Regions from separate parts of the Pseudidiomarina xizangensis genome, predicted to be linked through region 3. Evidence: predicted binding sites of a transcription regulator. Region 3 holds the regulator's gene; each other region holds the start of a gene.
What was found. The regulator NrdR, encoded in region 3, represses ribonucleotide reductase genes. The targets are predictions, from matches to a motif close to AAACACNANATNTNGTGTTT.
Positions count from the first base shown of each region.

Region 1 (7,559 bases), 410 kb from region 3:
GCACTGCTAAGTCGGCCATCTCCTCAAGATCATCAAGTGTGTTAATTGCCCCAAGGTTAAACGCTGACAGTGTACAAAGGGCGATTTCACCTTCTTCGTCGTTAACGTGAGCTAGTGGTTTGGTTGGTAGTGCGATTTCTAAGCACAGGTTACTTTGCCGAATAGGAGCCAGTTTTGGGTCGAATGGACTGTGCGTATTGCAGTGATCAACGTTCTGCAGATAAATACGACCGGTACTGGCGCGTTCTTGCATAAACAAACCGAACAACTCCAGAGCTTTAATGCGCTTTTTACGAATCGATTCGTCATTTTCGTATTGCACATACAAGCGCTCGAATTCAGCTTGGTCAGCAAAGAAGGCATCGTACAAACCCGGTGTATCAGAAGGGCTGAATAACGTAATGTAATCATCTTTTACCAAACGTGAGTACATTAAGCGGTTGAACTGTACGCCGTAATCGAGGTGACGGACACGGTTCTCTTCAACCCCGCGGTTGTTTTTCAAGACCAGCAAACTTTCCACTTCAAGGTGCCATAGTGGATAAAACAAGGTGGCTGCACCACCGCGCACGCCGCCTTGTGAACAGCTTTTGACTGCGGTCTGAAAGTACTTGTAAAACGGGATACACCCAGTATGGAAAGCCTCACCACCGCGGATAGGGCTGCCCAATGCACGAATACGTCCAGCGTTAATGCCAATCCCGGCACGTTGGGAGACATATTTCACAATTGCGCTGGCGGTGGCATTGATTGAATCGAGGCTATCGCCAGCTTCAATCAGAACACAGGAACTAAACTGACGGGTCGGGGTACGAACGCCCGACATGATGGGGGTCGGTAATGAAATCTTGAACAGTGAGGTCGCATCATAGAAGCGCTTCACGTAATCCAGCCGTGTATCCTTTGGATAGTCAGCAAATAAACAGGCTGCCACGAGTACATACAAAAATTGCGCGCTTTCGTAGATCTCGCCCGTCACGCGGTTCTGTACCAGATACTTGCCTTCCAGCTGTTTTACCGCAGCGTAAGAGAAGTTGAGATCACGTGAGTGATCCATGAAGGCATTCATCTGCTCAAACTCTTCTTTACTGTAATCGTTAAGCAAATGCTCATCATAACGACCGTTGTTGACCATGGAGGTGACCTGGTCGTACAGATGCGGTGGCTCGAACTGGCCATAAGCAAGTTTGCGTAAGTGGAAGATGGCGAGGCGCGCGGCTAAATACTGGTAATCTGGTGCGTCTTCAGAGATTAAATCGGCAGCCGCTTTAATGATGGTTTCGTGAATATCTTCGGTCTTAATGCCATCGTAAAATTGAATACGCGATTTGATTTCGACTTCAGAAACCGAAACGTTATCGAGGCCTTCAGCAGCCCAGCTAATAACGCGATGGATTTTATCTAGGTCTAGCGGTTCCCGTTCACCACTACGCTTGGTAACAAAAAGCTTTTGATTCATGCGGCGCACCCACCAATTTTATCGTTATGTTTTTAGTTATGAACCACTAGATATAGTGTTGAATAGGCATTCTGTGTGAAATTTACACAATATCTTGGGTTGGTTTGATAATCGTATGCTAGCACTTATCGCAATGGGATCAAGCGCGTTTGCGTTTAAATTCCAAAGCAGATTTGCGTCATCTATTAGGGTGCTCGCTAAAAGTCTTGCCGTTCTAAAGGTTTAGCAAATGCAAGACAAAATAATTATTTTTAAATAACTTTTTGCTCTTTCAAACGCTTTGCTAATAGAACAAAACTCTAAGCCTTAATTTTAAAGGCTTGCACAACATCTAGCGGTCAAATTCTAGCTTAACACTAGATGTGGTAATCGCGGAGGTGTTGGAGTAATTGTAAAGGTTGCTGGATTTCGTAGTCGGCAGCCCAGTTTTCTGGCTGTTCTTCAGCGCCGATGTAACCATAGCGAGCCAGTACGGTTCGCATTCCAGCGGCACGGGCTGCCATTTTGACCGGGGCCGACGCACTAGGTATCGAGTAAGGTGCCATCCAAATCAAAAAGAACTGCTTTCACTTTGCGCATCGGAAAACTCAAGCATCTTTCGTTAAGGCAACGATATAGTTGACATCAACGTTACTGTCGTCGAGGTAAAAGCCACGCCACGGTAGGTAATGGATCCCAGTTATGGCTTGCGCTTTCGCGCCCACCGCATCGGTCACCCGTAGTAACTCCGCTGGCTGAATGAATTTGCCGTGTTCATGGGTACCCTTCGGCACCCAGCGCAGGATATATTCCGCCGCGACAATGCCTAGCAACCAGGATTTCAAATTGCGATTGAGGGTTGAGAAGACTAGGGTGCCACCGGGTTTAACTAGCTTAGCGGCTGCTTCAACGATACTTGCCGGGTCAGGCACGTGCTCTAACATTTCAAGGCAAGTTACCAGGTCAAATTCACCGGCGTGCTGTGTGGCGAAGTCCTCCGCCGCGATACACTGGTAATCAACGTTGAGTTGACTTTGTAAAGCATGCAATCGCGCCACTTGCAGCGACTGCTCTGCCAGATCAATACCGGTAACTTTAGCACCTTCGCGAGCCAGTGCTTCGGTGACCAAGCCACCACCGCAACCGATGTCGAGAACCTGCTTACCAAACACACCGCCGCACTGGCGTTGAATAAACTCGACACGAAGTGGATTGATTTGGTGAAGCGGTTTAAATTCGCCTTCGGGATCCCACCATCGTGAGGCCAGGGCACCAAATTTTTCGATTTCTTTCGGGTCGACATTAGTTGATTGCTGCATAGTACTTCTGCTTAGTTGAAAAACTCGGTACAGTGTACTGGAGCTCTCGAATTAAAAAAAGTCGAGGTAAAGCACACGACGGCTAAAAAGCGTCGGAAAAAGGATGCGAGAGGGCAGCGCTAAGGGTACAATGCTGCTACTAAGACAATTATAAGAAAGATTGAGCGTTTAGGGATATAACTATGAGTGATCTCGCCAGAGAAGTCGTTCCGGTCAATATCGAAGATGAACTGAAAAGTTCGTATCTCGACTATGCAATGAGCGTCATTGTTGGCCGCGCACTACCAGATGTGCGTGATGGGTTAAAACCGGTTCATCGTCGGGTGTTATTCGCGATGAACGAATTGCGCAACGATTTCAATAAACCGTATAAAAAGTCAGCCCGTATCGTCGGTGATGTCATTGGTAAATATCACCCACATGGTGATAGCGCGGTCTACGACACTATTGTTCGTATGGCGCAACCGTTTTCATTACGTTACATGTTGGTTGATGGTCAGGGTAACTTTGGTTCGGTCGACGGTGACTCCGCTGCCGCCATGCGTTATACCGAAATTCGCATGGCCAAAATCGCCAGCGAATTGCTCTCCGACCTAGACAAAGAAACTGTCGACTTTGTGCCTAACTACGACGGCACTGAACAAATTCCTGATGTACTACCCACCCGCGTTCCTAACCTTTTGGTGAACGGTTCCTCGGGTATTGCCGTGGGCATGGCGACGAATATACCGCCACATAATTTGGGTGAGGTTATTGATGGCTGTTTAGCCATGATTGACCGGCCTGATATCACGACGGATGAACTCATGGAGTTCATCCCCGGTCCTGACTTCCCAACCGCTGCTTCAATTTCTGGCCGTGCAGGTATCGTCGAGGCCTATCGTACCGGCCGAGGCCGTATCCATCTGCGGGCGAAAGCAGAGTTCGAAACCGATTCAAATGGCCGTGAAGCCATTATCGTTAACGAAATTCCTTATCAGGTTAACAAAGCGAAACTTATTGAAAAAATCGCTGAGTTAGTCAAAGAAAAACGTCTCGAAGGCATCAGCGGTTTACGCGATGAATCCGATAAAGACGGTATGCGTATTGTTATTGAACTGAAACGTGGTGAAGTTGGTGAAGTGGTACTGAATCACTTGTATGCGAACACGCAAATGCAAGTCGTGTTCGGTATTAACATGGTTGCGCTGGATAAAAATCAGCCGCGCCTGTTCAACCTACGTGACATGATCGATTGCTTTGTTTTGCATCGTCGCGAAGTGGTCACCCGCCGCTCGGTTTATGAGTTACGTAAAGCGCGTGAGCGCGCCCACATCCTTGAAGGTCTTGCCATTGCATTAGCCAACATCGACGACGTTATCGAGCTGATTCGTCACTCGCAAACAGCTGCCGAAGCCAAAGCTGGCTTAGTCAGTCGTGCCTGGATTTTAGGCGATGTTGCCAACATGCTTGAGCGCGCCGGTGTTGATGCTGCTCGACCTGACCATTTAGCTCCAGAATATGGTATTCGTGACGATGAATACCACCTGACCGAAGAGCAAGCCCAAGCAATTCTTGATTTGCGCTTGCACAAGCTGACCGGTCTTGAGCATGAAAAAATTCTTGAAGAATATAAGAATTTGCTCGGCCAAATTGAAGAGCTGTTGCTTATTTTGAACAACTCAGAGCGCCTGATGGAAGTCATTCGCGAAGAGCTGGAAAAAATTAAAGCGGAATATGGCGATGCTCGTCGCACAGAGATTACGGCTGCGGCTCACGACATCTCCATGGAAGACTTGATTAACGAAGAAGACGTGGTGGTTACGCTGTCGCACCATGGTTATGTGAAGTACCAGCCATTGACTGAGTACGAAGCACAACGGCGTGGCGGTAAGGGTAAAGCGGCGACCAAGATGAAGGATGAAGATTTCATCGAACGGTTATGGGTGGCCAATACCCACGATACTATCCTGTGCTTCTCTACCCGTGGTCGAATTTACTGGATGAAAGTCTACCAGTTGCCGTTGGCAAGCCGTGCCTCGCGCGGACGACCTATAGTCAACTTGTTACCACTCGAGGCCGATGAGCGAATTACCGCAATTTTGCCAACCCGTGATTATCCTGAAGATAAGTTTATCTTAATGGCGACCAGAAACGGTACCGTGAAGAAAACCCCAATGATGGATTATTCACGTCCACGTAATGGCGGCATCATTGCACTTAACTTGAATGAAGGCGATGAACTCATCGGGGTTGATATGACCTCGGCCGGCGATGAAGTTATGTTGTTCTCAGATGCCGGTAAAGTCGTACGCTTCAGCGAAGACCAAGTGCGCTCGATGGGACGCACCGCCACAGGTGTACGTGGTATCCGGTTGGCAGAGGGACAACGGGTCGTGTCACTTATCGTGCCACGCACCATCGAAGAAGAAGTACCTACCATTCTTACGGTAACGGAAAACGGTTTCGGCAAACGTACGCCGATTACCGATTATCCGGCGAAGAGCCGCGCTACCAAAGGTGTCGTTTCGATTAAAGTTAGTGAGCGCAATGGTTCTGTGGTTGGCTCGATGGAAGTTGTTGATACCAATCAGATCATGTTGATCAGTAACAAGGGGACGCTGGTGCGCACCCGTGTGAATGAAGTTTCAATTGTTGGCCGTAACACTCAGGGCGTGCGCTTAATTCGTACCGCTGCTGATGAAAAAGTAGTTGGTATGCAGCGTATTGATGAGCTCGACGAGATCGAAGAACTTGAACAAGTCGAAGCTGCTGAGAATGCTACTGAGAATGTTACTGAGAATGCAGCTGACAGTGTTACCGCGAGCGATGGTGAGAAGCCAACGGATCCGAACCAGGAGTAACTAAGCATAATGACGGCCCCGTATAATTTCTCTGCTGGTCCAGCGATGTTACCGCGAGCGGTATTAGAACGTGCGCAAAAAGAGTTAAGAAGTTGGCGGGGCAGTGGAATCTCGGTGATGGAAATCAGTCATCGGGATCCGGCATTTATGCAGATGGCGGCACAAGCAGAACAAGATTTACGAGATCTCCTGGTAATTCCGGAGAACTATCAGGTGTTGTTTATGCACGGCGGCGGACGTGGTCAATTTAGTGCAGTGCCACAAAATATTGCCGGGCCAAATGCTACTGTTGATTACCTGAACAGTGGTGTTTGGTCTGACTTTGCCATTCGTGAAGCACAAAAATATGTGGCTCAGGTCAATGTCGTTGGCGGTGCTATCGATACCGAGCAGGGTAGAGCTCTTGCAGCACCTGAGGCTTGGCAATTAAGTGCCGACGCGGCCTATTTCCACTATTGTCCAAATGAAACCGTCGACGGGGTTGCTTTACATCAGATCCCCGATGCAGTGACTGCACCTGTGGTTGCTGACATGTCTTCCAACATCCTGTCTGAACCTCTTGCAGTAGAGCGTTTCGGCGTTATTTACGCGGGCGCGCAAAAAAATATTGGACCGTCGGGCTTCGCCATTGCGATAGTACGTGACGATCTTCTCGGTCGGGCGCAAGGCACTACCTCGACTATCATGGATTACACCGTGCAGGCGAAGGAACGCTCCATGTACAACACGCCGAATACCTGGGCTTGGTACTTATCCGGATTGGTATTTGAGTGGTTGAAAGAGCAGGGTGGCTTAGCGGTTATGGGCCAAGTTAACCAGCGTAAAGCGGATCTATTGTATAATTATATTGACAGTTCGGACTTCTATCGCAACCCGGTTCATCCTGACTTTCGTTCGAAAATGAACGTACCTTTTTTGCTTGCCGATGCACAACGTGATGACGACTTCCTGAAAGCCGCGGAACAGCAAGGATTACTGGGTCTCAAAGGACATCGGTTTGTTGGTGGTATGCGGGCAAGTATCTATAACGCAATGCCAATTGAAGGCGTGGTCGCATTGGTCGACTTTATGCGTGAATTTGAGCAACAACACACCTAATAAAAGACACATAATTATGTTTGATGCAAAACAATTAGCTAACCAGGGCGTACGTAACCTGCAACCTTATCAAGCAGGTAAACCGATCGAAGAACTCGAACGTGAACTGGGAATTCAAGGTATCGTTAAACTCGCGTCAAATGAGAATCCATTGGGCTTAAGCTCAAAGGTTCGTGCCGCATTACAAGAAACCTTGAGCGGTCTGGCCCGCTACCCAGATGCCAATGGCTTTTATCTTAAGTCAAAGTTAGCGAAAAAATTCTCGCTTGAAACTGCGCAAATTACGCTTGGTAATGGCTCAAACGACGTGCTCGAACTCGTTGCTCGGACCTTTGTTAATGCCGGGCATGAGGTCATCTTTTCGCAGCATGCTTTTGTGGTTTACCCGTTAGTGACACAAGCGATAGGTGCGCGCGGCATCGCCGTTGCGGCAAAAGACTATGGTCACGATCTCGATGCAATGTTAGCGGCGATTACGGATAAAACACGGATGATTTTTGTGGCCAACCCAAACAACCCTACGGGTACTTTTTTATCCACCGAGGCGTTGCAATCGTTCATTAGTCAAGTCCCGCCCAAGGTGTTGATCATTCTTGATGAAGCCTATTCTGAATATGTTGCTGAGCATGAGCGGTCGCCATCATTTGAGTGGGTTGCACAGCATCCCAACCTTATCGTTACTCGCACCTTTTCAAAAGCTTATGGCTTAGCAGGTTTGCGCGCAGGCTATGCGGTGTCGCATCCGGATGTCGCCGATTTAATGAATCGTGCGCGCCAGCCATTCAATATGAACAGCTTAAGTCTACGGGCGGCTGAAGTTGCGCTTGACGATACTGATTATTTGCAGCAGTCGGTGGCTGT
Region 1 is NZ_JBOBQA010000001.1:407,620-415,178, forward strand. Features, by position in the region: gene nrdA (class 1a ribonucleoside-diphosphate reductase subunit alpha) at 1-1,459, opposite strand, end outside; gene ACQ5ES_RS01885 (hypothetical protein) at 1,816-2,013, opposite strand; gene ubiG (bifunctional 2-polyprenyl-6-hydroxyphenol methylase/3-demethylubiquinol 3-O-methyltransferase UbiG) at 2,047-2,757, opposite strand; gene gyrA (DNA topoisomerase (ATP-hydrolyzing) subunit A) at 2,940-5,600, shown strand; gene serC (3-phosphoserine/phosphohydroxythreonine transaminase) at 5,610-6,698, shown strand; gene hisC (histidinol-phosphate transaminase) at 6,715-7,559, shown strand, end outside.
Region 1: nrdA (class 1a ribonucleoside-diphosphate reductase subunit alpha) is a predicted target of NrdR. The motif match lies at 1,501-1,520, and genes of this name have one in related genera.

Region 2 (7,559 bases), on a different contig from region 3:
GTGGACAATCCACCAGCGCCAGTACTCCATGATTGAGATGTGGGTACGCTCGCCGTAGAAGAAACCAGCACCGTAAAACAAACCAATGGCAACCACTGAAGCAGTAAACAGTGCAAGCAAATTCTTATCGCCTTTCTGTTTGAAAGCACCAATGACTCCGCGCATCATAAGGACCAGCCAGAACACGATGCCAATGAATTTACCGATCTGCCAAAAACGGCCAAGATCGACGTATTCATAGCCTTGATGGCCCAGCCAGAAGCTTAGATGTGCAGGCATGATTTGCGCGATAGCGAGGAAGCTGCCGATAAAGGTACCAGCGACCACGACAACCAGCGCCCAGAATAAGATGTCGACACCAAGCTTCTGATACTTAGGGTCTTTTCCACCATTGATGATGGGGGCCAAAAATAACCCTGCCGCTAAGAAGCCCGTTGCTATCCAGAATAACGCTGCTTGTATATGCCAGGTGCGAACCAAGCTATAAGGGAACCACTGTGAGATCTCTATGCCGTAGAACTCTTGACCTTCTACAGTGTAGTGAGCGGTAATACCGCCAAGTAACACCTGAAAGGTAAAGAGAGCAACCACAATAAACAGGTATTTGCCTAACGCTTTTTGTGAAGGCGTTAATTTTACCAAGCTAATTGGATCCTGTTTGGGAACTTCTACTCGCTCCTCGTCGTGCTGGCGCAAAAAAGCCCAAGCCCAAATTAAAAAGCCAACACCGGCGATGAGCAAAATAACACTGACAATTGACCAGATGATGTTTTCCGGGCTAGGAGTATTGTCGATCAATGGCTCATGAGGCCAGTTATTGGTATAGGTGATGTCTGCGTCTGGTCGCTCTGTTGCTGCTGCCCACGCGGTCCAGAAGAAAAACTCCGCCATCCGTTCGCGACGTTCAAGTTTTGGCAGGGTGTTTTCTTTCATCGCGTAGCTTTCGCGCGTGCTCTGCAGCTCGGCATCGTCACTAAATAGCCGCACATAATAATCGGCTGTTTGCGCAATGGCCCGGACGCGACGGGCATCTACCACGACCTGATCAGTCACCGCATTGTAGGTATTGGTGCGATACGCTTGCTTGAGCTCGAATTGCAATTGATTTTGCTGTGCAGGAGTTAAATCTTCATATTCTGCGGCGAAGACTTCAGCTGCTGCAATGTTTAGCCAGGCGACGAGCTCACGGTGCAGCCAGTCTGCGGTCCAATCAGGTGCTTGATAAGCACCATGACCCCAAATCGATCCGAGCTGCATGCCGCCCACAGATTGCCAGGCAGTTTGTCCATCAAGAATAGATTCCTCCGTCATCAGCGTCTCTCCGTCTACTGAAACGAATTTCGCAGGAATGGGCGGAGCCTCACGATATACCTCGTTGCCGAAGTACCCCAAAATACCAAACGTAATGGCAAGAACCGCAATCAGCGTCCACCATAGTTTTTTGTAACCAGCCATACATCACCTATTTGTTATTGAGTCTTCATCGGCTGTGTTGCAATTAGCTTGCCAACTTTTAACCTATTGTTTTTTAATAATTTATTATGATGTTTGGGTGTAAATTACCTAGCGCTTAAGACAGTAAAATCGCCCTTTTGGGTTAAATATACCTAGCGCGCTATTTTGTTGATCCAGATCAACGCAAACCTAGCTCCTTGCTCTAGGCTAAAACACAACATCTAGTGTTTTTTATGAGAACCAAACACCATATAGGCGATGTGATGCGATTCAGTGCAAAAGATATTGTATTTCAGGAAGTTCCCGGCGAGGTCGCGCTGGCTTACACCATCACCGGTTGTACCGTTGGTTGTAAGGGCTGCCATAGTGTTGATAGCTGGCCCGCTAATCGCGGTGAATTGTTAACCGTGAAAAACTTTACTGACGAGCTTGATCGCTACGCTGGACTTATCACCGCAGTGTTGTTTTTAGGTGGTGAATGGCATCAAGACAGCTTAATCGAATTATTAGATGTGGCAACGAGGCGAGACCTAAATACCTGCCTCTATACCGGACTAGAAACAGTGCCTGCGCTTATTCAGCGTCGTCTTACTTATCTAAAAACTGGCCCATGGCGGGCAGAACGTGGCGGCTTAACCAGCGCTACCACAAATCAGCGGTTTTACGACCTGCGCACCGGGAAAGTTCTGAATGCTTTGTTCTGCCCCGACTTTCTTGAATGTGAATTAGTGAACTAAAACAGAAGGACAACAACAATGCTGCGCTTACAACCTGAACAAATTGACCACAAAATGAACTTCATCCAGGAGTATCTGCAAGCACAAAATGCTGCGGATGGCTCGAAAATGGATGCCAACGCCAATGTTACGCAGAAGAACATTGCAACCTTAGAAGCTGAGTTAATGAAAGACTTCTTTGTGCAAGTGAATCGCAAGCAAGTGAGTAGCAAAATTGCCGATTTATTTGGCGATCAACTGGCCCAAGAGTATGTTCGGCAAATAGAAGATCATGAAATCTATGTGCACGATGAAACCAGCTTAAAGCCTTACTGTGTCTCGGTAACCATGTATCCATTTTTACGTGATGGATTGACTAAGCTCGGCGGTGAATCACAAGCGCCTAAACATCTTGAAAGTTTCTGTGGCTGTTTCGTGAACTTTGTTTTTGCCGTCAGCTCGCAGTTTGCAGGGGCCGTTGCGACCGTAGAGTTTTTAACCTACTTCGACTACTTTGCGCGGAAAGACTACGGCGATGATTATCTAAATACCCATCGCCATCAAATTCAAAACCATTTGCAACACGTCGTGTATGCGCTGAATCAACCGGCTGCTGCCCGTGGTTACCAGAGTGTGTTCTGGAACATCTCGGTCTACGATAAATTTTACTTTGATAGCATGTTTGGTGAGTTTGTTTTCCCTGATTTCAGCAAACCTGAATGGGAATCTGTCAGTGGTTTGCAAGATTTCTTCATGCAGTGGTTCAATGACGAACGTAAAAAAACGATTCTCACGTTCCCAGTCGTCACTGTGGCAATGCTGACCGAAGACGGTAAGTGTAAAGACCAGAACTTTGCAGAATCCATGGCCGGTGAACTTGCCGATGGCAACTCATTTTTTGTCTACTTGTCAGACAATGCCGACTCGTTAGCTTCATGTTGTCGACTACGTAGCGAAATTAGCGACAATACCTTTTCCTATACCTTAGGTGCTGGTGGCGTCGCTACGGGCTCAATCAATGTCATTACCATCAACATGAATCGCTTGGTGCAAGATGGCCGTGATCTCGCCACAGAAATTGAAAAAATCCAGCAATACCAGGTCGCCTATCGGCGATTGATGGAAGAGTACAAAGCGGCAGGCCTATTGACTGTATATGACGCCGGATTTATCTCGTTGGATAAACAATTCTTGACCATCGGTATCAATGGCATGGTTGAAGCGGCGGAATCACAAGGCATCGAAGCGAGTAACAATCCTGAGTACATTGCTTTTGTGCGTGACCGCCTGAAAGTGATTTATGATGCCAACAAGGCAGCAAAAGCTGAATACGGCTATATGTTCAATACTGAGTTTGTACCGGCGGAAAATCTCGGGGTAAAAAATGCCAAGTGGGACAGAGCAGACGGCTACTTTGTACCTCGTGATTGCTATAACTCGTACTTCTATGTGGTCGAAGACCAACAATCGAATGCATTAGATAAGTTCGTGTTGCATGGCGATGAGTTAATTCAATACCTTGATGGCGGTTCGGCCTTGCATTTAAACCTCGATGAAAAGCTGAACAAGTCGGGTTATTTGGCATTGCTCAATACTGCCGCGCAGACAGGTTGTAACTATTTTTGTATCAACGTCAAAATAACTATTTGCAATGCCTGCGAACATATCGATAAACGCACGCTAAGCGCTTGTTCTCATTGTGGCTCCGCAGATATTGATTACGGCACTCGAGTTATTGGTTACCTGAAGCGTGTTTCAGCCTTTAGTTCAGGCCGTCAACAAGAGCACAATCGCCGTTATTATGAACGTGCTGAGTCTGAGCATGTTGAAGCGTCAGCGCAGCGCGCATGGCGTCAGGCCAGTTAAGCAAAACTACTCCAAAAGAGGGAGCTCAGCTCCCTTTTTTGTTGTATGGGTAATACTGACCAAACGCGTTATCATCTTAGGTTGAATAAACCCAACGAGATTGACGCTATGGTTATTGAAAGTTATTCCGATCTTATTCAAGCGGCACAACAGCAAGAAGAGCCGCAACGGTTACTGTTTGTATTGGCAAAAGCAGAATTACCCGAGGACGCAACCGCAAGTCAAACGTCACGGTTTGCCGAGCAGCAAGGCGGAGCATTAGACCCCGTATTGTGTGTCGACAAATTACCGCAAGAAGTCGCCGACTTTTCGACCCTGTTGGCTGAGTCGGAAAAAACCGGAGTGGATTGGGATATCGCATTTATCGCCAGTATGTCGGGACGAGCAGGTCAAGCTCCCTCTAGTGACGAAGCTGATCAGCCGTTAACGTTGATGGTCAATAAAGTAAAAGCCGGCAGCATTGCCGACTTTGTGACAGTTAACAAACAAGGCGAACTTATCCAGTTGTTCGCCTAAGTGATTTATACGACTTTGGAATAGCGAGGAGCAGTAGCCTCGCTATCAAGGTACGCATCAAAACAGGCACAAATACTGCGCACCCAAAGACGACCGCGTTCAGTCACTTGGATAACACCGCCACCTACCTCAACTAAGCCATCCTCAATGAAAGGTTGCAATTTAGCTTGCGCGGCCGCGAAGTAGTTCCAAAAATGGTCGATTCCCCAAGTTTCACTAAAACCTATGATGTCCAGTTCAAAATGACAAATAAGCTGCGCAATCAATGCGGCGCGTAAACGATCATCTTCACTCAAAACAAAGCCTTTAACCACCGGTAACTGATTAGCTTCCAGCGCGCGGTAGTAATCAGGTAAGTCTTTACTATTTTGCCAAAGCACACCGTTGATTTGGCTGATAGATGAGGCGCCGAGACCTAACATACAATCCTGGCCAGCGGTTGTGTAGCCCTGAAAGTTTCGTTGCAATCGCCCTTGTTGCTGCGCAATAGCCAGCTCGTCGTCAACTTTGGCAAAGTGATCCATACCGATAAATTGATAACCTGCTGCACTGAATCGAGTAATACCGAGTTGTAGCAACTCCAGTTTTATCGGCGCCGATGGCAACGAACTATCCGGTATTTTACGTTGCCCGGCGAAACGTTGCGGTAAGTGTGCATAGCTAAACAACGATACACGGTCGGGTGCGAGTTCAATAACCTGATCAATTGATGCTGCAAAACTTGTTGGCTGTTGATAAGGCAGGCCGTAAATCAAGTCCAGATTGATAGAACTGAAGCCAAGTTCGCGACTGAGTTGTACTTGGTGCTTAATTAGTTCGGTGTCTTGTACCCGATTAATTGCGATTTGCACTTTCTCGTCGAAATCTTGTACGCCATAACTGACACGATTAAAACCTAAGGTGCGCAGATGGCGAAGTTTTTCATCACTACAGCTGCGTGGGTCAATCTCGATGCTTAGCTCGGCAGCAGCGCTGATCAGGAAGAAGCGATTTAATAGTGTATGTAACCGCGTTAGCTGAGTTTCAGTAAGAAACGTTGGTGTGCCACCGCCAAGATGAATTTGGGTGATAACGCGATCACCCATCAGCTCGGAGTACATGGCCATTTCTTCGGCAAGTAGATCAAGGTAACGATCCGCTTTGTGCTGATGGCGGGTAATGACTTTGTTACAACCGCAGTAATAACAAAGCTTGTGACAAAACGGCAGGTGTAAATACAAGCTCAGTTCACGCGGTGCATTGGCAAGCGTCTCGCGCACTGTGTCATGCGCGAAGTTGGGCTGCAACGCGAGCGCAGTTGGGTACGACGTGTAACGCGGGCCATTGATATTGTATTTGTCGATCAGTTCTTGATCCCAAGTCACCGCTGTCATGTTCTGCTCCAAACCTTACCGCTTTATGATGGTCTGAATTTTACGTGATTTAGATCAGAAAATTGATACTCCTGAAGGGTTACTTATTTGATCTCGGTCAATGATTTTGATGCCGCAATTTGCTTTTCGTTGGCATGTGCCGTGGCTGCTGCAAATTTTACTAACTGTTGATAGAGATAAGGAGATAAACGCTGTTCAAGCTCGATCGTATCGAGTAGGTTTTTCACTTGTAGGCCAAGCTCAGTATCACCGGTTAGCAATAGCTTACGGCGAAAAAATAACGTATCGGGGTCAACTTGTTGGGTACTGAGTTGCAATAACGCAGACCAATCGACGCGCATGAAAACATCTGCTTGATCGCACTCAGATTTTACTTTAAAACGCATGCGGCCTGAGCTGGATTGCACAGAGATACAAAACTTTAAACCGAGATCAGTCACTTCAATGCGGACCCAACGCTCAGCCAGGAAATCAAATGAACCAGCGAGCAAATTAGTTTTAAAAACCTGACCGAACAAGTGTTCGATAACACCACATGTTAGCGACTTTGGTGTAAGTGCTACCGCAGATTTTAAAAACTTTGGTGCGAACTCTACTACTTTGGTGATAACCATTCATTGCCTCGTATTTGCGCCCCGTCAAAGATACCAAGCATTATAATACTCATTATTGATGTATGTTTACGGCAAGGATCAACAAAATGGAACTTCTCTGCCCTGCTGGTAGTATGCCAGCATTAAAAGCCGCGCTGGAAAATGGTGCTGACGCAGTCTATGTCGGTTTTAAAGGTGAAACCAATGCGCGGCATTTCGCAGGTCTGAATCTCGATGCGCAAAGCTTACGAGAAGCGGTGCGGTTGGTACACAGCTACGGTAAAAAGATTCATGTCGCAATTAATACCTTTGCCCATGTGCGGACTTGGGACCATTGGCGTCAGGCAGTAGATGATGCCGCCGCCGCCGGCGTCGACGTGCTCATTGTGGCTGATGTTGCAGTTCTCGCTTATGCCGCTGAACGTTATCCTAAGCTCGAGTTGCATTTAAGCGTACAAGCGTCCGCAACGAACGCTGCGGCGATCGATTTCTACAAGCAATTTGGCGTAAAACGAGTGGTGTTGCCGCGCGTGCTGTCGATGCAGCAGGTGCGGGCTCTAGCACGGACCACCGATGTTGACCTAGAAGTCTTTGCCTTTGGTAGTCTCTGTATTATGGCGGAAGGCCGCTGTTATTTGAGCTCGTACATGACCGGACAATCACCGAACACCGCAGGTGCTTGTTCACCGGCACAGTTTGTGCGCTGGGATGAGACGGCAGATGGTGGCCTCGAATCACGGTTAAATGGCATTATGATCGATCGCTTTGCCGCTAACGAAACGGCCGGCTATCCCACGCTGTGTAAGGGCCGCTTCAAAGTCGGCGATGACACTTATCATGCGCTGGAGGAACCCACCAGTTTAAACACGCTGGACTTGTTACCGGAACTTTATCGCGAAGGTATCGCTAGCTTGAAGATCGAAGGTCGGCAGCGCAGCCCAGCTTATGTCGCACAAATTACTCGTGTTTGGCGACAGGCGATTGACCACGTTATGAGAGACCCTGAACATTTTGCTGTGCAAAGCGAATGGAATGCGGTG
Region 2 is NZ_JBOBQA010000005.1:54,883-62,441, forward strand. Features, by position in the region: gene ACQ5ES_RS10635 (nitric-oxide reductase large subunit) at 1-1,455, opposite strand, end outside; gene nrdG (anaerobic ribonucleoside-triphosphate reductase activating protein) at 1,689-2,192, shown strand; gene nrdD (anaerobic ribonucleoside-triphosphate reductase) at 2,211-4,037, shown strand; gene ACQ5ES_RS10650 (ribonucleotide reductase subunit alpha) at 4,146-4,553, shown strand; gene hemN (oxygen-independent coproporphyrinogen III oxidase) at 4,559-5,926, opposite strand; gene ubiT (ubiquinone anaerobic biosynthesis accessory factor UbiT) at 6,010-6,540, opposite strand; gene ubiU (ubiquinone anaerobic biosynthesis protein UbiU) at 6,627-7,559, shown strand, end outside.
Region 2: nrdG (anaerobic ribonucleoside-triphosphate reductase activating protein) is a predicted target of NrdR. The motif match lies at 1,666-1,685, and genes of this name have one in related genera.

Region 3 (7,559 bases):
ACGGCCAACAATCGTTCGTCGATGCTGCAGGACTATTCACAGCGACGCCCTACCGAAATTGATTATTTGAATGGTTTTATCGCCTCCGCGAGTGCGGAGGCGGGACTCTCTGCTCCTGCCAATCAGCAACTTTGGCAGCAAGTAGCAGCACTTACTGGTGATCTGGGTCCTCGATAAAATCGATAACCTCTAAGCCAAAACCAGATAGCGCCGAATAGCGTTTCGGTGAGCTCATTAGATGCATTTGATGCACGCCGAGGTCGGCAAGAATCTGTGAGCCAATACCAACATTTCGAGAGGCATTCGATGCCGCCGCACTCGGTTTTTTCTCACCACGATCTTCGGCGGCAAAGCTTTTCACTTGCGCCAAAATGTCATCGGTCGTTTGTACGCGACCAATAACAACTAATACACCACCCTTCTCACCAATAAACTCCATAGCATGACCCAACGGCCAACTGCGCTGACTCGCGCGGTCGGTAGAAAACAGATCATGAAAAGTATCCTGCAAATGCACCCGAACGTTGACCGGTTGCTGTTCATTGATTTCGCCATTCACCAGCGCATAGTGAACTTGTTTATCGATGGTGTCTTGATAGGTGATCAAGTCAAAATCACCAAACCGCGTTGGCAAGCGACACTGTGCCTTGCGCTCCACGGTTTTCTCAGTGAGTGACCGGTATTCAATTAAATCCGCTATGGTACCGACTTTTAAATCATGTTCGGCCGCAAATTTTTCGAGATCTGGCCGACGGGCCATAGTGCCGTCTTCGTTTAACACTTCGACAATCACCGCAGCAGGTTCGAATCCGGCTAGCCGCGCCAAATCACAACCTGCTTCAGTGTGTCCGGCACGATTTAATACACCACCGGTTTTTGCCTTTAACGGAAAGATGTGACCCGGCATGACTAAATCGCTAGGCTTGGCATCGTCAGCGACTGCAGCTTGCACTGTACGAGCACGATCTGCGGCTGATATCCCCGTCGTCACCCCTTCAGCAGCTTCAATCGAGACGGTAAAGTTAGTCGCGTACGGCGCATTGTTTTGATTGACCATCAATGGCAAGCGCAGTTGCTCGCAACGTTCTTCCGTGAGCGTCAAGCAAATCAAGCCGCGGCCAAATCGTGCCATAAAATTGACTGCGGCAGGAGTAACGCATTCAGCGGCAATAATCAGATCACCTTCATTCTCCCGATCTTCATCATCCATCAGGATGACCATCTTACCTTGGCGAATGTCTTCAATAATTTCAGCTGCACTGTTTAGCGTCGTCACGATTGTACTTCTCCTCTGTCGGCACCACCGCAGGTATACCGCGGTCGTGCACAAATTTTTAAATCATCACCCAGTTGAGTGAAACTTTCATAACGCAATTCTGGTGCTTGCTCCAACTCCTGAAACTCGGGTAGCTGCAGCACTCCCCGGCTGGTATCACCGAGTAACTTTGGTGCTACATAAACAATCCACTCGTCGACCAGCTCGGCGGCGACCAACGCACCAGCAAGTTCAGCGCCACACTCGGTCCAAATATCGTTAATGTCGAGCTCTGCTAATTTACTGAACAAGGCGCGCAGCGGCAAACGCCCCCCGCTCGCTGGTAAAACTAGGGTGCTAACGTGTTCTGGCCAGTTGCTGTCGACAGTATCCTCGCCATCAATAACCCGCAGTACGGGGCTTGAAATAGCAAAAAAGTCATGTTCGGGAGGTAGTTGCTGTTGCCGATCGAGAACCACCCGCAACGGTTGTCGCTCCGCTTGCGGGTGCCGTGCCGTCATGCGTGCCTGGTCCATGATTACCGTACGTGCACTGGTAAGGATCGCTCCACACTGCGCTCGATAGGCATGCACATCACGGCGCGCTTCAGCTCCGGTGATCCATTGACTATGACCATTGGCAAGAGCGGTACGACCGTCGAGACTCATGGCCATTTTCAGACGTAACCAAGGCCGTTGTCGCTCCATACGCGAAATAAAACCACGATTAAGCTTACGCGCTGCTTGCTCCAGTACACCTACACTTACCTCAAGCCCTGCAGCACGTAATCGTGCGATACCCTCACCAGCAACCAATGGGTTAGGATCTTGCATCGCAATCACCACATGGCTGATGCCCGCCGCGATAAGAGCATCAGCACAAGGTGGAGTACGACCGTGGTGGCTACAAGGTTCGAGGGTTACATAAGCAATCGCCCCCTGCGCTAGCTTGCCGGCCTCACGCAAGGCGTAAACTTCAGCATGGGGTTCGCCCGTACGTTCGTGCCACCCTTGTCCGACGATTTTTTCGTCGCGAACAATGACACACCCCACAAGCGGATTAGGAGCTACCGAAAAGGCACCACGCTGGGCCAGTTCCAGAGCTTGTTGCATGTACTGCGCATCGAGCTGCCGCATGCCAAAGCCTCTGCTTAATCGTTTAAGCGAGCGATTTCTTCACCGAACTCGCGAATATCATCGAAGGCGCGATACACCGACGCAAAGCGAATATAGGCCACTTTGTCGATCGCTTTTAGATTTTCCATAACCAAGCCACCGATGACCTGGCTGGTAATTTCCCGCTCGCCAGTTGCACGTAACCCAGACTTCACGTTTTGAATCGCCTGCTCCATGGCCTCGAGGCTTACTGGACGTTTTTCAAGTGCGCGCAACAAACCATTACGTAACTTGTCTTCGTTAAACGGCTCGCGTGAGCCATCAGATTTAATCACGCGCGGCATGATCAGTTCTGCGGTTTCAAAAGTGGTGTAGCGCTCTTTACATTCACTACACTCGCGCCGGCGGCGCACGGATGCACCATCCGCCACCAGTCGTGAATCAATCACTTTAGTATCTTGGGTGCCGCAGAACGGACAATGCATAACTTTTCCTTTTTGCTTTGTACTTAGCCGTAAACCGGAAAACGTTTACACAACGCTTTTACCTGTTCGCGGACTTCAGCAATCTTATCTTCGTTGCTGATATCGTCTAACACATCACAGATCCAATGGCCTACCTGTTCAGCTTCGGCCTGTTTAAAGCCACGCCGGGTAATTGCCGGAGTACCTAAGCGCAAACCTGAGGTGACAAAAGGCGAACGCGGATCATTCGGTACCGAGTTCTTGTTCACCGTAATGAACGCATTACCTAGCGCCGCATCGGCATCTTTGCCGGTGATGTCTTTGTCAATCAGGTCCACCAGGAACAAATGGTTTTGGGTACCACCAGAAACAATTTTGTAGCCGCGCTGCTGCAATACTTTGACCATGGCGTTCGCGTTGGTCAGAACTTGCTGCTGATAGGCTTTGAACTCAGGTTCCATCGCTTCTTTAAAGGCCACAGCCTTAGCTGCAATCACGTGGCACAAAGGGCCACCCTGACTACCCGGGAATACGCCACTGTTAAGTTTCTTGTGCAACGTTTCATCGTCTTTGCCCGACAAAATTAAGCCACTCCGCGGACCCGCCAGGGTTTTGTGGGTGGTTGTGGTCACGACATCAGCATGTGGTATTGGATTAGGGTAGAGACCTGCCGCAACAAGACCTGCTACGTGGGCCATATCGACCAACAAGTAGGCACCAACTTCATCGGCGATTTCACGGAATTTTGACCAGTCAATAATGCCTGAATAGGCTGAGAAACCTGCCAGGATCATTTTCGGCTTGTGCTCATGAGCCAGCGCGCGAACTTCGGCATAATCAATTTCACCAGTGCTTTCATCTAAGCCATACTGAATCGCGTTGTAGAGTTTACCTGAGAAATTAACGCTAGACCCGTGGGTTAAATGACCACCATGGGCCAGACTCATGCCCAGTACCGTATCGCCGGCTTGCAGTAACGCCAAAAATACCGCCGAGTTGGCTTGTGAACCGGCATGTGGTTGTACGTTTGCATACTTAGCACCAAACAGTTGCTTGGCGCGTTCAATGGCTAAGTCTTCAACCATGTCGACATATTCACAACCGCCATAATAGCGTTTGTGCGGATAACCTTCCGCATACTTGTTAGTCAACTGTGAACCCTGTGCTTGCAGCACCCGTGGACTGGTATAGTTTTCTGAGGCAATTAGCTCAATATGTTCCTCTTGGCGCTTAACCTCGCCAGTCATTGCTTGCCAAAGATCAGCATCATAATCGGCAATGTTCATGTCATTTTTTAACATCGGGGCTCCTGACTTCAAACGGGACATCATTTGCGCCGTAGTTTACCAATATACTTGGGTTCACGCCAACTTAAGGGTTAAAATAGCAGCCTTATTCAAGTCGAACGAAGGAATTGTTGCTGCTATGGCACAGTATATCTACTCAATGTCGCGGGTGAGCAAAGTTGTCCCGCCGAAAAAGACCATTTTAAAAGACATTTCGTTGTCGTTTTTCCCGGGCGCTAAAATCGGCGTTCTAGGTCTAAACGGTGCGGGTAAATCCACTCTCTTACGCATTATGGCAGGCGTTGATAAAGAATTTGAAGGTGAAGCACGGCCATTGGCAGGTATCGACATCGGTTATTTGCCGCAAGAGCCTCAACTCGATGAATCCAAAACCGTTCGGGAAACAGTTGAAGAAGCCGTTGCCGAAGTTAAAAACGCTTTAACCGAGTTGGATGAGGTTTATGCTGCTTATGCCGACGAAAACGCCGACTTTGATGCCTTAGCAAAACGCCAGGGAGAGCTGGAAGCCATCATTCAGGCAAAAGATGGCCACAACCTCGAAAATATCCTCGAGCGGGCAGCAGACTCTCTACGTCTCCCTCCATGGGATAGCAAAATTGGAGTTTTATCCGGTGGTGAACGGCGCCGTGTCGCTATTTGTCGCTTGCTATTGAGCAAGCCAGACATGCTATTGCTCGACGAACCGACCAACCATTTGGATGCCGAATCCGTGGCCTGGCTCGAAACCTTCCTGCATGAATACGACGGCACCGTAGTCGCCATTACCCACGATCGTTACTTCCTTGATAACGTTGCGGGTTGGATCCTGGAACTTGACCGCGGTTACGGTATTCCTTGGGAAGGTAACTACTCTTCTTGGTTGGAACAAAAAGAAAAACGCCTTGAGCAAGAAGAGAAAAGCGAAAAAGCAAGACAGCGTAGCATTAAGCAAGAACTCGAATGGGTTCGACAAAATCCCAAAGGTCGTCAGGCTAAAAGCAAAGCGCGTATGTCACGCTTCGAAGAGCTGCAAAGCGGCGATTATCAGAAACGTAACGAAACCAACGAGCTATTTATTCCACCTGGCCCACGGCTGGGCGATAAAGTACTCGACGTCGAACATCTGAAAAAGTCTTACGACGACCGTGTGTTAATTGATGACCTAAGCTTTAGCGTACCTAAGGGTGCGATTGTCGGTATTATCGGTCCGAACGGTGCAGGTAAATCCACCCTCTTCCACATGATCACCGGCAAGGAACAGCCAGATTCAGGCACCGTCGAACTGGGTGAAACCGTGCAACTTGCCAGTGTTGATCAGTTCCGTGACAACATGGACGACAAAAATACTGTGTGGCAGGAAATTTCTGAAGGACAGGATATTTTGCGGATTGGCAACTTTGAGATCAACAGTCGGGCTTATGTTGGCCGATTCAATTTCCGCGGGAATGATCAGCAAAAGCGTATCGGTGAACTGTCGGGTGGTGAGCGTAACCGCGTGCATTTGGCGGCGCTGCTAAAAGCTGGCGGCAACCTGTTGTTGCTCGATGAGCCAACGAATGATCTTGACGTAGAAACCCTGCGCGCGCTGGAAGAAGCCTTACTCGAATTCCCCGGCTCAGCAATGGTAATTTCGCACGACCGTTGGTTCCTGGATCGGGTCGCAACGCACATCCTTGATTACCGCGACGAGGGCCAGATTAATTTCTACGAAGGTAACTACACGGATTACGAAGCTTACATGAAGCAAAGCCTCGGTGAGCAAGCGATGCAACCGCACCGCATGCGTTATAAACCAATTGGCTAAACCGTGAAGTACGAAAAGTACGCTAAGAACGTTCGCCTATTTGGCGAACGTTCTCTGCTTTAATGTTCCGGGAGCAAATTGATCCACTGCAATGGCCGCAATACGAAGCTTTTCAACTTTCTTCATACTCTTCGCTTCATCAGCACTTAGTAAGTCAGCTTTGCGCGCCACTTTTATCAATTCGTCTCCAGCCAAATCGGGTGGTATCTCACCGCGTTTTTCAGCTTTTTGTAAACGCTTATAAATCGCCTCATGGGCTTTCATAGCTGTAAATGCTAATTCCATATGTCCCGTCATATCATTCGGATCATCTTTCCAATAACACAGGAAGGTATGACGATCACGGGTTACTCCGGGCTCCATCATGCTGTCCGCAATAGCTTGCATAACTTGATCTTGTGGTGCTTGATAGCGAATGCCGAATGGGAAGGTAGCAACCCGCAAGCTCCAGGCAATTATCCGATTCGGGAAGTTAGCGAAAAAGCCGTTGAACGCCTCACCAATAGCATGCAGATGATGTTGCAGCGCATACTCTACATAGACTAAATCGCCCTTTTGCCGACCATCATCTTCGTAGCGTTTCAACACTGCTGATGCCATATACAAGTGACTTAATACATCGCCGAGCCTTGCAGAAAGCATCTCCTTGCGTTTCAAATCGCCACCCAAAACCAGCATCGCGACATCGGCTGTTAACGCCAAAGCCCGGCTCATACGCGTGAGCTGTTGGTAATAACGTGCAGTAGGTCCGCTGATCGGGCTGGCATTAAAGCGAGCTCCTGTCAGTCCCATCCAGAAACTGCCGAACAAATTACTGGCTGCAAAACCAATGTGTTTTAATAGCAGTTCATCAAACTCGCGTAATCCTTGTTCCTCGTCAGGATTCGCTGCCGCATCCATTTCTTTCAGTACGTACGGATGGCATCGTGTCGCGCCCTGGCCAAAGATCATCAGGTTGCGGGTAAGAATATTGGCGCCCTCAACGGTAATTGAAACCGGTGTAGCCATATAACCATGGCCGAGGTAATTCTTCGGACCCAACTGTATGCCTTTTCCTGCGTGCACATCCATCGCCGCTTCAATCACCTGCCGACCCATCTCGGTCATGTGGTACTTGGTCATAGCGGTAATCACCGACGGACTCTTACCTTCGCATAAAGCTGCAACCGTCAAACGACGCATCGACTCGATCGTGTAGTTGGTACCACCGATACGTCCCATCGCCTCTTGTACGCCCTCAAACTTACCAATTGGCAGACCAAACTGCTGACGTACGTAAGCGTACGCACCGGTCATTCGTTGCGCCATATGGCCAGTTGCTGTGGCTAATGCCGGCAGTGAAATACCGCGACCGGCTGACAAGCATTCCATCAACATGCGCCAGCCTTTACCGGCGTAGTCCTGACCGCCAATAATCCACTCTAAGGGAATAAAGACATCTTTACCGTAAGTGGTACCGTTCATAAAGGCTTGGTTAAGTGGTAAGTGCCGTTCGCCGGTCTCAACACCGGCATGATCTGTAGGGATTAGAGCACAGGTGATACCGATATCTTTGGTATCGCCAATCAAACCATCAGGATCATAAAGTTTAAATGCTAAACCAAGCACTGTGGCAACGGGTGCCAGAGTAATGTA
Region 3 is NZ_JBOBQA010000001.1:813,812-821,370, forward strand. Features, by position in the region: gene ACQ5ES_RS03955 (ketopantoate reductase family protein) at 1-177, shown strand, start outside; gene ribBA (bifunctional 3,4-dihydroxy-2-butanone-4-phosphate synthase/GTP cyclohydrolase II) at 152-1,276, opposite strand; gene ribD (bifunctional diaminohydroxyphosphoribosylaminopyrimidine deaminase/5-amino-6-(5-phosphoribosylamino)uracil reductase RibD) at 1,273-2,391, opposite strand; gene nrdR (transcriptional regulator NrdR) at 2,406-2,855, opposite strand; gene glyA (serine hydroxymethyltransferase) at 2,879-4,135, opposite strand; gene ettA (energy-dependent translational throttle protein EttA) at 4,260-5,924, shown strand; gene ACQ5ES_RS03985 (acyl-CoA dehydrogenase) at 5,961-7,559, opposite strand, start outside.